DNA from 4 places in the Kluyvera sp. 142486 genome. Region 2 is predicted to be linked to each of the others. Evidence: predicted binding sites of a transcription regulator. Region 2 holds the regulator's gene; each other region holds the start of a gene.
What was found. The regulator PurR, encoded in region 2, represses purine synthesis genes. The targets are predictions, from matches to a motif close to CANGCAAACGTTTGCNTG.
Positions count from the first base shown of each region.

Region 1: the regulator PurR is predicted to act here: its motif matches at 1,845-1,862, upstream of pyrC (dihydroorotase).
Region 3: the regulator PurR is predicted to act here: its motif matches at 1,430-1,447, upstream of cvpA (colicin V production protein).
Region 4: the regulator PurR is predicted to act here: its motif matches at 1,458-1,475, upstream of purL (phosphoribosylformylglycinamidine synthase).

Region 1 covers NZ_JBKHUI010000012.1:81,209-84,357, forward strand. Annotated here, with positions in the region: gene rimJ (ribosomal protein S5-alanine N-acetyltransferase) at 1-426, opposite strand, end outside; gene tatA (Sec-independent protein translocase subunit TatA) at 779-1,006, shown strand; gene ACLGE8_RS14455 (lipoprotein) at 1,192-1,752, shown strand; gene pyrC (dihydroorotase) at 1,916-2,962, shown strand; gene dinI (DNA damage-inducible protein I) at 3,034-3,149, shown strand, end outside.
Region 2 covers NZ_JBKHUI010000001.1:305,626-308,774, reverse strand. Annotated here, with positions in the region: gene punC (purine nucleoside transporter PunC) at 1-37, opposite strand, end outside; gene punR (DNA-binding transcriptional activator PunR) at 151-1,062, shown strand; gene purR (HTH-type transcriptional repressor PurR) at 1,081-2,106, opposite strand; gene ACLGE8_RS01520 (YnhF family membrane protein) at 2,401-2,490, shown strand; gene ACLGE8_RS01515 (MFS transporter) at 2,651-3,149, shown strand, end outside.
Region 3 covers NZ_JBKHUI010000007.1:165,794-168,942, reverse strand. Annotated here, with positions in the region: gene purF (amidophosphoribosyltransferase) at 1-853, opposite strand, end outside; gene cvpA (colicin V production protein) at 887-1,375, opposite strand; gene dedD (cell division protein DedD) at 1,597-2,274, opposite strand; gene folC (bifunctional tetrahydrofolate synthase/dihydrofolate synthase) at 2,264-3,149, opposite strand, start outside.
Region 4 covers NZ_JBKHUI010000020.1:63,563-66,711, forward strand. Annotated here, with positions in the region: gene purL (phosphoribosylformylglycinamidine synthase) at 1-1,382, opposite strand, end outside; gene mltF (membrane-bound lytic murein transglycosylase MltF) at 1,628-3,149, shown strand, end outside.

The DNA of each region.
Region 1 (3,149 bases), on a different contig from region 2:
CATAATGCGGTGAATATGTTGAGTGCGCTGCATATAGCGAATCGCGCTGGTCAGCGCTTCATACATCATCCCCTGCCCCTGCCATTTCTGGCCGATGGAGTAGCCGAGATAGCAGGCATGAAACGAGCCGCGCACCACGTTGGAAAAGTTCGCCACGCCGATGATCTCTTTCTCTTCCGGGTCGAGCAGCGCGAAATAAAACGCGGTTCCCTGCTTATGAAACTCATTAATCATCGATAGCCGCGCCTGCCAGCCGGACGGATAGCAGTGGCTGTCATCTCGGATGGGTTCCCAGGGTTTTAAAAACTGCCGATTCTCGGCGTAATAATCCGCCAGACGCCAGGCGTCCCGGTCGTGAATCAGACGCACCACCAGCCGGTCGGTGGTCAACCGAACTTTCGGCACATTACTGCGATAGCCAAACATCTCACTACTCCTGTACCCAACGTATACCCTGGTCGTCTCACTCTACCTGCCCACGGCGGTCAATGAAAACAACAATCTGTCATGATGCATTGTGATAAAAAAGCCCTATCGCTGGCAATACATGAAAAAGTGAGATAGTCCGGCAAAATGAAGATGTTACCGCGATCCTCTCTTTATCACGAGTCGTGACATTACGCGCCCTCATGCATAAAGACGAACGGTGCGAAATCAATGCCATTAAGAGACAAATAAATTAATCTTGGGTTTGCGAAAATTCGCATCCCAAATACTCAGGCGACCGGTTCATTACGCCGACGGTTATTCTCTCTGTTTTTTCTATTAAGGTGCCATGATGGGCGAAATTAGCGTCACCAAACTGTTAGTAATTGTCGTTCTTGTTGTGCTGTTATTCGGTACCAAAAAACTTGCCTCTTTGGGCTCCGATTTTGGTGCGGCGCTGAAAGGGTTTAAAAAAGCGATGAACGATGACAATCATGCTGAAAATGATGCCGATTTTCTCAATGAGAAAACCACACAGGGGAATGCTGAGGCCACTGACGCCAAACAAAAACGGGCCTGAGATTACACCGCATAAAGGCCGCTCAATGAAGCTACAGGTAAAGGTTCCGTCGTAAAATCCGCCCACGGTGTGGCCTCCAGCGCCTACGCCACGGCACTTTCAGCATTTTCCGCTGTCAGAGTTCTACTAACAGGGTATGCTGCTTTATGTCAGGATGCACCGAACGCTTTACCTTGAGGAACCTCATGAAAAAATTGTTTGTTATTGCCGCACTGATCGTCAGCGGCCTGGTGGTTGGCTGTAATCAACTCACGCAATATTCCGTTAGCGAGCAGGAGATTAACCAGGCGTTACAGAAGCGGAATAATTTCTCGAAAGATATTGGAGTGCCCGGCGTCGCCGATGCCCATATCGTCCTGAGCAACCTCTCCAGCGCGATTGGTCGCGAAGAGCCGAATAAAGTCACGCTGAGCGGCGATGCCAAGTTGGATATGAACTCCCTCTTCGGCAGCCAGAAAGCGAATATTGCCCTGACGCTGAAAGCACTGCCGGTGTTCAATAAAGAACAAGGCGCCATCTATCTTCAGGAAATGGAGATCCAGGATGCGAAAGTAACGCCGGAGAAAATGCAGACGGTGGTACAGACGCTGATCCCTTACCTCAACCAGTCGTTGCGCACCTACTTCAACAAACAGCCGGCCTACGTGCTGAAAGAAGATGCTAGCCAGGGTGAAGCATTGGCGAAGAAATTCGCCAAGGGCATTGAGGTTAAACCTGGCGAAATTATTATCCCGTTCACGGACTAATTTCCCATCACACATCATTAAGTACCTCTCCCCGCTGGGGAGAGGCCGCACGCCAGCCCTCTTTGCAAACAATTTTTACGGAAAAGGATGCAAAGGAAAACGTTTACGCTTATCCTTAGTGCCCGGCAAAAAATGACTGATATCCCACCAGCCGGAGCCTCAAATGACCGCATTACCGCAAGTTCTGAAAATTCGCCGCCCAGACGACTGGCATATCCATCTTCGTGATGGCGAGATGCTGAAAACGGTTGTCCCGTATACCAGTGAGCTGTATGGCCGCGCAATTATCATGCCGAACCTGGTTCCGCCAATTACCACCGTGGATGCGGCTATCGCCTACCGCCAGCGCATCCTTGACGCTGTGCCAGCCGGGCACAACTTCACGCCGCTGATGACCTGCTACCTGACCGACACCCTCGACCCGAACGAGCTGGAGCGCGGTTTTAACGAAGGCGTATTCACCGCAGCAAAACTGTACCCAGCGAATGCCACCACCAACTCCAGTCACGGCGTGACCAGCACCGATGCGATTATGCCGGTGCTTGAGCGCATGGAAAAACTGGGGATGCCGCTGCTGGTGCACGGCGAAGTGACCCATGCCGAGATTGATATCTTTGACCGCGAAGCGCGCTTTATCGACACCGTGATGGAGCCTTTGCGTAAACGTCTGCCGGGCCTGAAGGTGGTCTTCGAGCACATCACCACCAAAGATGCAGCAGAGTACGTGCGTGACGGCAATGAACTGATTGCCGCCACCATTACGCCTCAGCACCTGATGTTCAACCGCAACCACATGCTGGTTGGCGGCGTGCGCCCGCACCTCTACTGCCTGCCAATCCTTAAGCGTAATATCCATCAGCAGGCGCTGCGTGAACTGGTTGCCAGCGGCTTTACCCGCGCCTTCCTCGGTACCGACTCCGCACCGCACGCCCGTCACCGTAAAGAGGCTAGCTGCGGCTGCGCAGGCTGCTTCAACGCTCCAACAGCGCTGGGAAGCTACGCTACCGTATTTGAAGAGATGAACGCGCTGGAGCACTTCGAAGCTTTCTGCTCGCTGAACGGCCCGCGCTTCTATGGCCTGCCGGTGAACGACGATGTTGTCGAGCTGGTGCGTGAAGAGAGCCAGGTTGCCGAAACCATCGCGCTCAGCGACGATACGCTGGTGCCGTTCCTGGCCGGCGAAACGCTGCGCTGGACGGTGAAAAAATAATTTCGTGCCCCCTGTTGTAAAAAGTCCAAGGTAACTGTATAAATATACAGTATATTACACAGGGGGCAATTATGCGTATTGAAGTTACCGTTGCAAAAACAACTGCACTGCCTGCAGGCGCACTAGACGCGCTGGCAGACGAACTTTCCCGCCGTATTAACGACCAATTCCCGGACAGCGGAGGCAC
Region 2 (3,149 bases):
CCGCGAGCCAGACTAAAAATCCTTTCCCAGGTTGCATTAATTTCGCCCTTTTTATCATGAATAAACGATGCCGCTGAGTGTAGAGAGTGCATAACGGCTTGTGAAACGCTAATATTTGAGTCATGGATTCAAAATATTTGAAGGCATAAAATGTGGTCTGAATATTCTCTGGAGGTGGTTGATGCGGTGGCGCGCAACGGCAGCTTTAGCGCTGCGGCGCAGGAGCTTCATCGCGTGCCTTCTGCGGTCAGCTATACGGTGCGTCAACTTGAAGAATGGTTGGCAGTACCGCTGTTCGGACGTCGTCATCGGGACGTTGAACTTACCCCGGCTGGAGCCTGGTTTTTGAAAGAGGGCAGGTCTGTTATCAAAAAAATGCAGATCACCCGTCAGCAGTGCCAGCAAATCGCCAACGGCTGGCGAGGGCAGTTGGCGATTGCCGTCGATAATATCGTGAAGCCGCAGCGAACCCGGCAGTTGATTGTCGATTTCTACCGTCACTTTAGCGACGTGGAGTTGATTGTTTACCAGGAAGTGTTCAACGGCGTTTGGGATGCGCTGGCCGATGGTCGCGTAGAGTTGGCGATTGGCGCCACCCAGGCGATCCCGGTCGGTGGTCGCTTCGCGTTCCGCGATATGGGGATGCTCAACTGGCACTGCGTGGTGGCGAGTACCCATCCGCTGGCACAGATGGAAGGCCCGCTCAGCGATGATGTGTTGCGCAACTGGCCGTCGCTGGTGCGTGAAGATACCTCGCGATCGTTACCGAAGCGAACGACCTGGCTGCTCGATAACCAGAAGCGAGTGGTGGTGCCGGACTGGGCCTCATCGGAAACCTGTATCTCGGCGGGGCTTTGTGCGGCGATGGTGCCGGGGCATCTGGCGCAGCCATGGCTGGATAGCGGGGCATGGGTGGCGCTACAGCTTGAGAACCCCTTCCCGGATGCCGCCTGTTGCCTGACGTGGCAGCAAAGCGAAGCGTCGCCGGCGTTAAGCTGGCTGCTGGAATATCTGGGGGATAGCGAGACGTTAAATGAGGAATGGCTGCGGACACCCGAGTAGGGTGTCCGTGGGTAACGCTTAGCGGCGATAGTCGCGGAACGGGCCGTCGGCCACGGAGCGACGTTCGATAAGGCGCGGATGCACCTCAATCGACTGCGAGGTTTCTCGCTTGCTGACGATACGGTCCATCAGCATGTTAAACGCCGTCTCACCAAGCGAATCTTTCGGCTGGTGGATGGTCGTCAGCGCCGGGGTGAAGAAACGTGAGTTGCGCACGTTATCATAGCCGATCAGCGAAATGTCCTGCGGCACGCGCAGACCCATCTCATCCGCGGCGCACAGTGCGCCCATCGCCATAATGTCACCACCGCAGAAGATAGCGGTAGGGCGCGGCTGCTGGGACAGGATCTGCTGCATTGCGCGATAACCCGATTCTGGCTCGAAGTCGCCCTGCACAATCCAGTTCTTTGGTACGTTGATCTGCGCTTCTTCCATCGCTTTCATAAAGCCCGCCAGACGACCTGCGCCGGTGTTGCGCTCTAGTGGGCCAGGGATGACGCCGATATCGCGATGACCGCGCTCAATCAGGTAACGACCGGCGATATAGCCGCCTTCAAAGGCGTTATCGATAACCGAGTCGGTGAAGTCCGCTTTGGCTTCGCCCCAGTCCATCACCACCATCGGGATGTGTCGGTACTCTTCGAGCATCGTCAACAGGGATTCCGGATATTCGGAGCACATGACCAGCAGGCCATCCACGCGCTTTTGCGCCATCATCGACAGGTAGGCGCGCTGTTTTTCCAGGTTGTTCCAGGCGTTGCCCAGAATCAGGGTATAACCTTTCTCAAAGCAGTTTTTCTCAACGGCTTCGATAATTTCGGCAAAGTAGGCCGCTTCGCTGCTGGTTGCCAGCAAACCAATCGATTTGGTGTGGTTCACCTTCAGGCTGCGGGCAACGGCGCTCGGAGAGTAGTGCAACTCTTTGATCGCCGCCCAGACGGCTTCACGCGTCTCCTCGGCGACAAAACGCGTTTTGTTAATTACATGTGATACGGTTGTAGTGGAAACGTTTGCGCGCTTCGCTACATCTTTAATAGTTGCCATTCCATCTCACTCCAGACCCTGGCCTGCCCCTGATAAAATCGAAAGGAAAACGTTTGCCTTCACACACCCTGACGCAATTTTGTGGATTGCGATTCGCCGGGAAAACGATACAGGACGACAGGAGGGGGTCAATGGCCGGTACGCTTATAAATAAGCGTCGAATTTTGACTTATCCTGACGCAAAGTGGAAGAGTAAAAACAAACATCCTGCTAAATCTGTGAAGATTTTTGCGCAATACTGTGTAAAAATGAGCTAGCTCAGTTTTGCTGTAGCGATAAAAAGGAGAAAAGTTGATGAGTACCGAACTTAAGATGTCACTCACCACCACCGTCATTACCCTTGCGCTGATCGTTGCCGCAGGTTTGACTGCTGTACTGCATTAATTCCTCTGCGAGGGGGCACTCGCTCCCTCCTGTCTGATTGTTACCCATTTAGCAATAATCTTTTGCTGTTTTGTACACTTCTGTTTTTATGTGATTGATGTCATGCTTTTGCCCATTATCGACATGCCGCGTCTGTCGTGCGGCTAACCGGAGCATTTGCATGAAAATTAACTTTCCCTTACTGGCGTTAGCCATTGGGGCCTTTGGCATCGGGACGACCGAATTCTCCCCAATGGGTCTCCTGCCGGTGATTGCAAAAGGTGTGGACGTCTCCATTCCCGCAGCCGGGATGCTGATCAGCGCCTATGCCGTAGGGGTGATGGTTGGTGCGCCGCTGATGACGCTGCTGCTTTCACATCGTGCCCGTCGAAACGCCCTGATCTTCCTGATGGCCATTTTTACCCTCGGCAACGTGCTTTCGGCGATGGCGCCGGACTACACCACCCTGATGCTGTCACGTATTATCACCAGCCTTAACCACGGCGCATTCTTCGGCCTTGGCTCCGTTGTTGCTGCAAGCGTGGTGCCGAAGCATAAGCAGGCCAGCGCCGTGGCAACCATGTTTATGGGGCTGACCATTGCCAATATTGGTGGCGTGCCGGCGGCAACCTGGCTTGGCGAAACCATTGGCTGGCGGATGTCTTTCCTGGCAACGGCAG
Region 3 (3,149 bases), on a different contig from region 2:
CGCCGAGCCTGGTCCCCATGTTTACGCGGGCGCTGTAGACGGAAATCTTGTCGATAAAGGAGTCCGGACGCGCGAAGTAGACGTACTCGAACAGGCACGGGTTGCTCACCGGGTTGTCAGCGCACTGACGGGTGAACAGCTGGCCGTTTTCGGTGATGTAGACCGCCTCGCCCGGCGCAACGTCGCGCAGGAATTCAAAGCCGAGGGTGTCCAGCGCCACGCTTTCGGAGGCCACCATATATTCGGTGCGACCGTCGCCAATATCACGCTTGCCCAGCACCAGCGGACGAATACCGTTCGGGTCACGGAAAGCCACCATGCCGTGGCCGATAATCATCGCGACGCAGGCATACGCACCGCGAATCTGGCGGTTGGTGGCGGCAATAGCCGCGAAGATGTTGTCGGCTTCCAGCGGGTAATGACGGAAGTTATCCAGCTCGCTCGCGAAGATATTGAGCAGGATTTCAGAATCGGAGGTGGTGTTGATGTGGCGGCGTTTTTCTTCAAACAGCTTTTGACGTAACTCGTGCGCATTGGTCAGGTTACCGTTATGCGCCAGCGTAATGCCGTACGGGGAGTTGACGTAAAAAGGCTGGGCCTCAGAGGCGCTGGAGCTGCCCGCCGTTGGGTAACGCACGTGGCCAATACCCATGTTGCCCTGCATACGCTGCATGTGGCGGGCTTCAAAGACATCGCTCACCAGACCGTTCGCTTTACGCAAGCGGAAGCAGTTGTTGGCATCAATGGTGATGATGCCAGCGGCATCCTGTCCACGGTGCTGCAGCACCGTTAGCGCATCATAAATCGACTGGTTTACCGGCATGACACCGGCGATACCGACAATACCGCACATACGTCTTTTCCTCGTTAAGCAACGACCCAAAGCTTATACTTTGGGCAAGAAACTTGACGAGCTTTGAAGGTATTCAAAAAACCATCTGATAACCGGTGAGAAATAGGGAATAAACTGCGAATGCTGCCAGTCATCGCTTTTGGCCATCCCGGTAAAGGTGTCAAGGAAGAACAAGATAGCGGCGATAATCAGCACCCCACGTAATGCGCCGAAGCAGATCCCCAATACCCTGTCTGTACCCGACAGACCGGTCTTTTCCACCAGTTGGCCTATCACAAAGTTGACGATAGCGCCGACGATGAGCGTCGCGATGAACAGCGCCGCAATAGCAATCCCATTTCGAACCCGTTCGTCCTCAAAGCCCGTAAACCAGACTGACAGGTCAGTGTAGTAATGGCTGGCAACGTAGAAGGCACAGCCCCATGTCACCAACGATAATGCTTCACGAACAAAGCCGCGGATGAGGCTCACCAAGCAAGATAAGCCCAGCACCGCGATAATGGCGTAATCAATCCAGACCATATATGTCCCACGATTTTACGCCCTGTCATCCAGTTCGGGCGCATTCTAACAGAAAAAGAAAACGTTTGCGTAGGGATTTCCTTCCCCGGCGTAAATAAAAAATGGCGCTGAAAAAATATTCAACGCCATCGTTTTTTGGTCGTTTTAGGCGTTGTTCAACACCCCTCACCCTCCCCCTCTCCCCTGGGAGAGGGGGCCGGGGTGAGGGGAAAACCTACGCCTTAGTTCGGCGTATATCCCATCACCACACCGCTGAGCCCCGACAACCGATTCAGTTCAGCAAGTGAACCTTTCAGCTTATCTTTCGAGGCATCCGGGCCGACCAGAATACGGGTGATTTTACCCTGAACAGGCGTCGAAGGCGACGTGTAGGCGTGATATCCCGCACCACGCAGACTCGCCACAATTTCGTTCACCTTATCCGCATTCTTCAATGCACCAAGTTGCACCACGTACGCTTTACCTACCGGTGCCGGTTTCTCTTCCGGCGCGGCTTTCGGCGGTGGCGTCGTTGCCGCGACCTGTTCAGCAACAGGCTGCGGTTTTGGTTTCGGTTTTTCTACTGGTTTTGGCTTCGGCAGTTCGGCGGCCGGCGGGATCTGTTCGAGATCGCCGTTGCCATTAACGGCCAGACGGCTGGAGTCCAGCGACGGCGCTGCAGCATCGCCTGCCCTCACCTCTTCCGCCGCCCCTTCAGGCGGCTGAGCAGGCAATGCCTGCGTTGCCGTCGGTAGCATGTCAGGTTCATCACGGTCGCCCGGTTTTGGCACCAGCGGAATCGCCGCGAACTCATCCTGATAATGCTTTTTTTGCCCGTCAAGCAGCCCTGGCAGCACAATGACCCCCAGCGCAACTAATACTATCGTCCCGACGAGACGGTTTTGAAACTTACTTGCCACCGGCACTCCCCGCGTCCAACGCTTCCATCACATGCGCTACCGTGTGGAACGATCCACACACCAGCACCGTATCTTCGGGCGCTGCGCCAGCCATGGCGGCATGCCACGCCTGCTCGACGCTGGTAAAGACGGCCCCTGCGCGCAGATGCTCGCGCAGCTGTTCCGCCGTGGCGCCGCGAGGTCCTTCGAGCGGCGCACAGTACCAGCTATCCACAACGTCCTCCAGACACGCCAGCGTACCGGCGATGTCCTTATCATGCAGCATACCAATAACCGCCAGCACTCGCCCAGTTTTCGGCAACGATTTGAGACGCCCGGCAAGATAGGCTGCGGCGTGCGGGTTATGCGCGACATCAAGGATAACGCATGGCTCAAGTTGGATAGTCTGGAAACGGCCCGGCAGAATCGCGCTGGCGATGCCTTCACGGATCACCGCTTCACTCACTTCAAGCCCACTGGCGCGCAGCGCGGCAAGCGCCGTGGCGGCGTTAGGCTGCGGCACGTTTGGCAACGGCAGATTACGCAGCTCGCCCTGAGCGTCGCTAAAGGTCCAGCTTTCGTCTTCAACGGTGTAGCGCCAGTCAACGTTACGCTGCAGCAGCAGTGCGCCTTTTTCATGTGCTACGTCGGCAATGGTGTGCGGCATATCCGGCTCACCAACCACCGCAGGGCGATTAGCACGGAACACGCCCGCTTTCTCACGGCCAATGCTTTCACGGTCCGGCCCCAGCCAGTCGGTATGGTCCAGCGCAATACTGGTTACCACGGCGACGTTAGCATCAACGATGTTCGTGGCATCAAGGCGACCGCCTAAGCCCACTTCCAGAATCACAACGTCGAGCTTTGCTTGCTTAAACAGCCACAGCGCCGACAGC
Region 4 (3,149 bases), on a different contig from region 2:
GACTGGCCGGAAGCCATCGAAGAGGCTGCGCCGCCGCCGAGGCCGATGTTCATCGCCGGGCCGCCAAGGACGATCAGCTTCGCCCCCACCACGATCTCACCTTTCTGAACGTGATCGGCGCGGATGTTGCCGATCCCGCCTGCCAGCATGATCGGTTTGTGATAGCCGCGCAGCTCTTCGCCGTTGTGGCTATTCACTTTTTCTTCGTAGGTACGGAAGTAGCCGGTCAGCGCCGGGCGGCCAAATTCGTTGTTGAACGCCGCGCCGCCCAACGGGCCGTCGGTCATGATGTCCAGCGCGGTGACGATACGATCCGGCTTGCCAAAATCTTCTTCCCACGGCTGCTCAAAGCCAGGAATACGCAGGTTGGACACGGAGAAGCCCACCAGACCCGCTTTTGGCTTCGCACCGCGACCGGTTGCGCCTTCGTCGCGAATTTCACCGCCGGAGCCGGTTGCCGCACCCGGCCATGGAGAGATAGCCGTCGGGTGGTTATGGGTTTCTACCTTCATCAGGATATGCGCAGGCTCCTGATGGAAATCGTAGCGGCCGGTTTTGTGGTCAGCAAAGTAGCGGCCCACTTCAGAGCCTTCCATCACTGCAGCGTTGTCTTTATAGGCAGACAGCACATGATCCGGCGTGGTTTCGAAGGTGTTTTTGATCATCTTAAACAGCGACTTCGGCTGCTGTTTACCGTCGATAATCCAATCGGCGTTAAAAATCTTGTGACGACAGTGCTCGGAGTTCGCCTGAGCAAACATATAGAGTTCGATGTCGTTCGGGTTGCGACCCAGTTTGGTAAACGCATCCTGCAGGTAGTCAATTTCGTCGTCCGCCAGCGCCAGGCCCAGACGAATGTTGGCATCAATCAGCGCCTGACGACCCTGCCCCAACAGATCCACGCTGGCAACCGGTGCCGGCTGATGATGGGCAAACAGTTTTTCGGCGTCCTGCAGCGAATCAAATACGCTCTCCATCATGCGGTCGTGTAGTTCAGCTGCCACGGCGCTGACCTGCTCGGCGGTCAGACTGGCAGCATCAACGTAGTACGCCACGCCGCGCTCAAGGCGCAGAACCTGCGAGAGACCGCAATTATGGGCGATGTCGGTTGCTTTTGAAGACCAAGGGGAGATGGTGCCAGGGCGGGGGGTGACGAGCAGCAGTTTACCGGTAGGGTTATGGCTGTTGAGGCTTGGGCCATACTGCAACAGTCGCTCAAGTCGGGCTCGCTCTTCTTTATTAAGCGGCGCGTCCAGGTCAGCAAAATGGACATACTCGGCGTAAATGTTGCTTACCGGGAGGTTGGCTGCCTGAAACCGCGTCAGCAGTTTGTTAATACGAAATGCAGACAGTGCAGGCGAACCACGCAGAATTTCCATCATAAGTCTCTCGTCTTCTCAGCTTTCAGTGTGCGCAATGGGGGAGAACGGGCGCTATTATAGAGAATCCTGCGCCCAGACGAAACCGTTTGCGTCGAAATAAAAACATCTCTTTTCTTTATCAATAGATGTGACGTATCTCTCGAATAAGTTGCCAACTGGCGCAATGTTAAGCAAAATGCCGCTCATTCTGTCATAACGCTTTAGATTATCTGGAACAACCTCTGGCAACGCAGTGAATTAACTATTTGAAAAAGTTAAAGATTAATTACCTGCTTATTGGCTTTGTGACGTTGCTGCTCGCAGCGGCGCTCTGGCCCTCTCTTCCCTGGTTTGGCAAACCAGAGAATCGCATCGCCGCTATCAAAGAGCGGGGGGAGCTGCGCATCAGTACCGTGCAATCTCCGCTGACCTACACCGTCGTCAATAATAAGGACTACGGGCTCGATTATGAGCTCGCCCAGCAGTTCGCCGACTATCTGGGCGTAAAGCTAAAAATTACGGTGCGACAGAACATCAGCCAGCTATTTGACGATCTCGATAACGGCAGCGCCGACATGCTGGCCGCCGGTCTGGTCTATAACAGCGAGCGCGTGAAAAACTACCAGGCGGGGCCGACCTACTATTCGGTATCGCAACAGCTGGTGTATCGCGTTGGTAATACGCGTCCACGCAGCCTCAGCAGCGTCTCCGCAGACCAGCTCACCATTGCCCCAGGCCAGGTGGTCATCAGCGATCTACAAAACCTACAGGCAAACAAATACCCGGACCTCAGTTGGACCGTCGATGACAAACGCAGCTCCGCCGATCTGATGCAGGCGGTGATCGACGGCAAGCTTGATTACACCATCGCCGATTCGGTGGCAATTGGTCTGTTCCAGCGCGTTCATCCTGAGCTGGCGGTTGCCCTCGACGTGACCGATGAGCAGCCGGTGACCTGGTTTAGCCTGCAGGACGATGACAATACGCTTTCCGCTGCCATGCTCGACTTCTTCGACAACATTAATGAAGACGGCACCCTTGCCCGCCTGGAAGAGAAGTACCTCGGCCACGGCGACGACTTCGATTATGTCGATACCCGCACCTTCCTGCGCGCGGTAGATAATACGCTGCCGGATCTGCAGCCGCTGTTCGAGAAATACGCCAGCGAAATCGACTGGAAGCTGCTGGCCGCTATTTCTTATCAGGAGTCCCACTGGGACCCGCTCGCTACATCCCCTACCGGGGTGCGTGGCCTGATGATGCTGACCAAAAATACCGCCCAGAGTCTGGGGTTGAGCGACCGTACCGATGCCGAGCAGAGCATTAGCGGAGGGATGCGCTACCTGCAGGATATGATGAGCAAAGTGCCCGATAGCGTGCCGCAGGAAGAGCGGATCTGGTTTGCGCTGGCGGCCTATAACATGGGCTACGCCCATATGCTGGATGCCCGCGCCCTCACCGCCAAACAGAAGGGTAACCCCGACAGCTGGGCTGACGTGAAGCAGCGCCTGCCGCTACTGAGCCAGAAACCGTGGTACAGCAAACTCACCTACGGCTATGCCCGTGGGCATGAAGCCTACGCTTACGTCGAAAATATCCGTAAATATCAGATAAGCCTGGTGGGGTATTTACAAGAGAAAGAGAAAAAAGCGACGGAAGAGATGGCGATTGCGCAAGCCTATCCGGCCGTCTCGCCGAATGAGCTCCAGCACAGTGAAAATCACATGGGGATTTTTTCATTCCTGCGCCGGGATGACCGCGAAGACAGCGACGACAGCGATTCGCCGC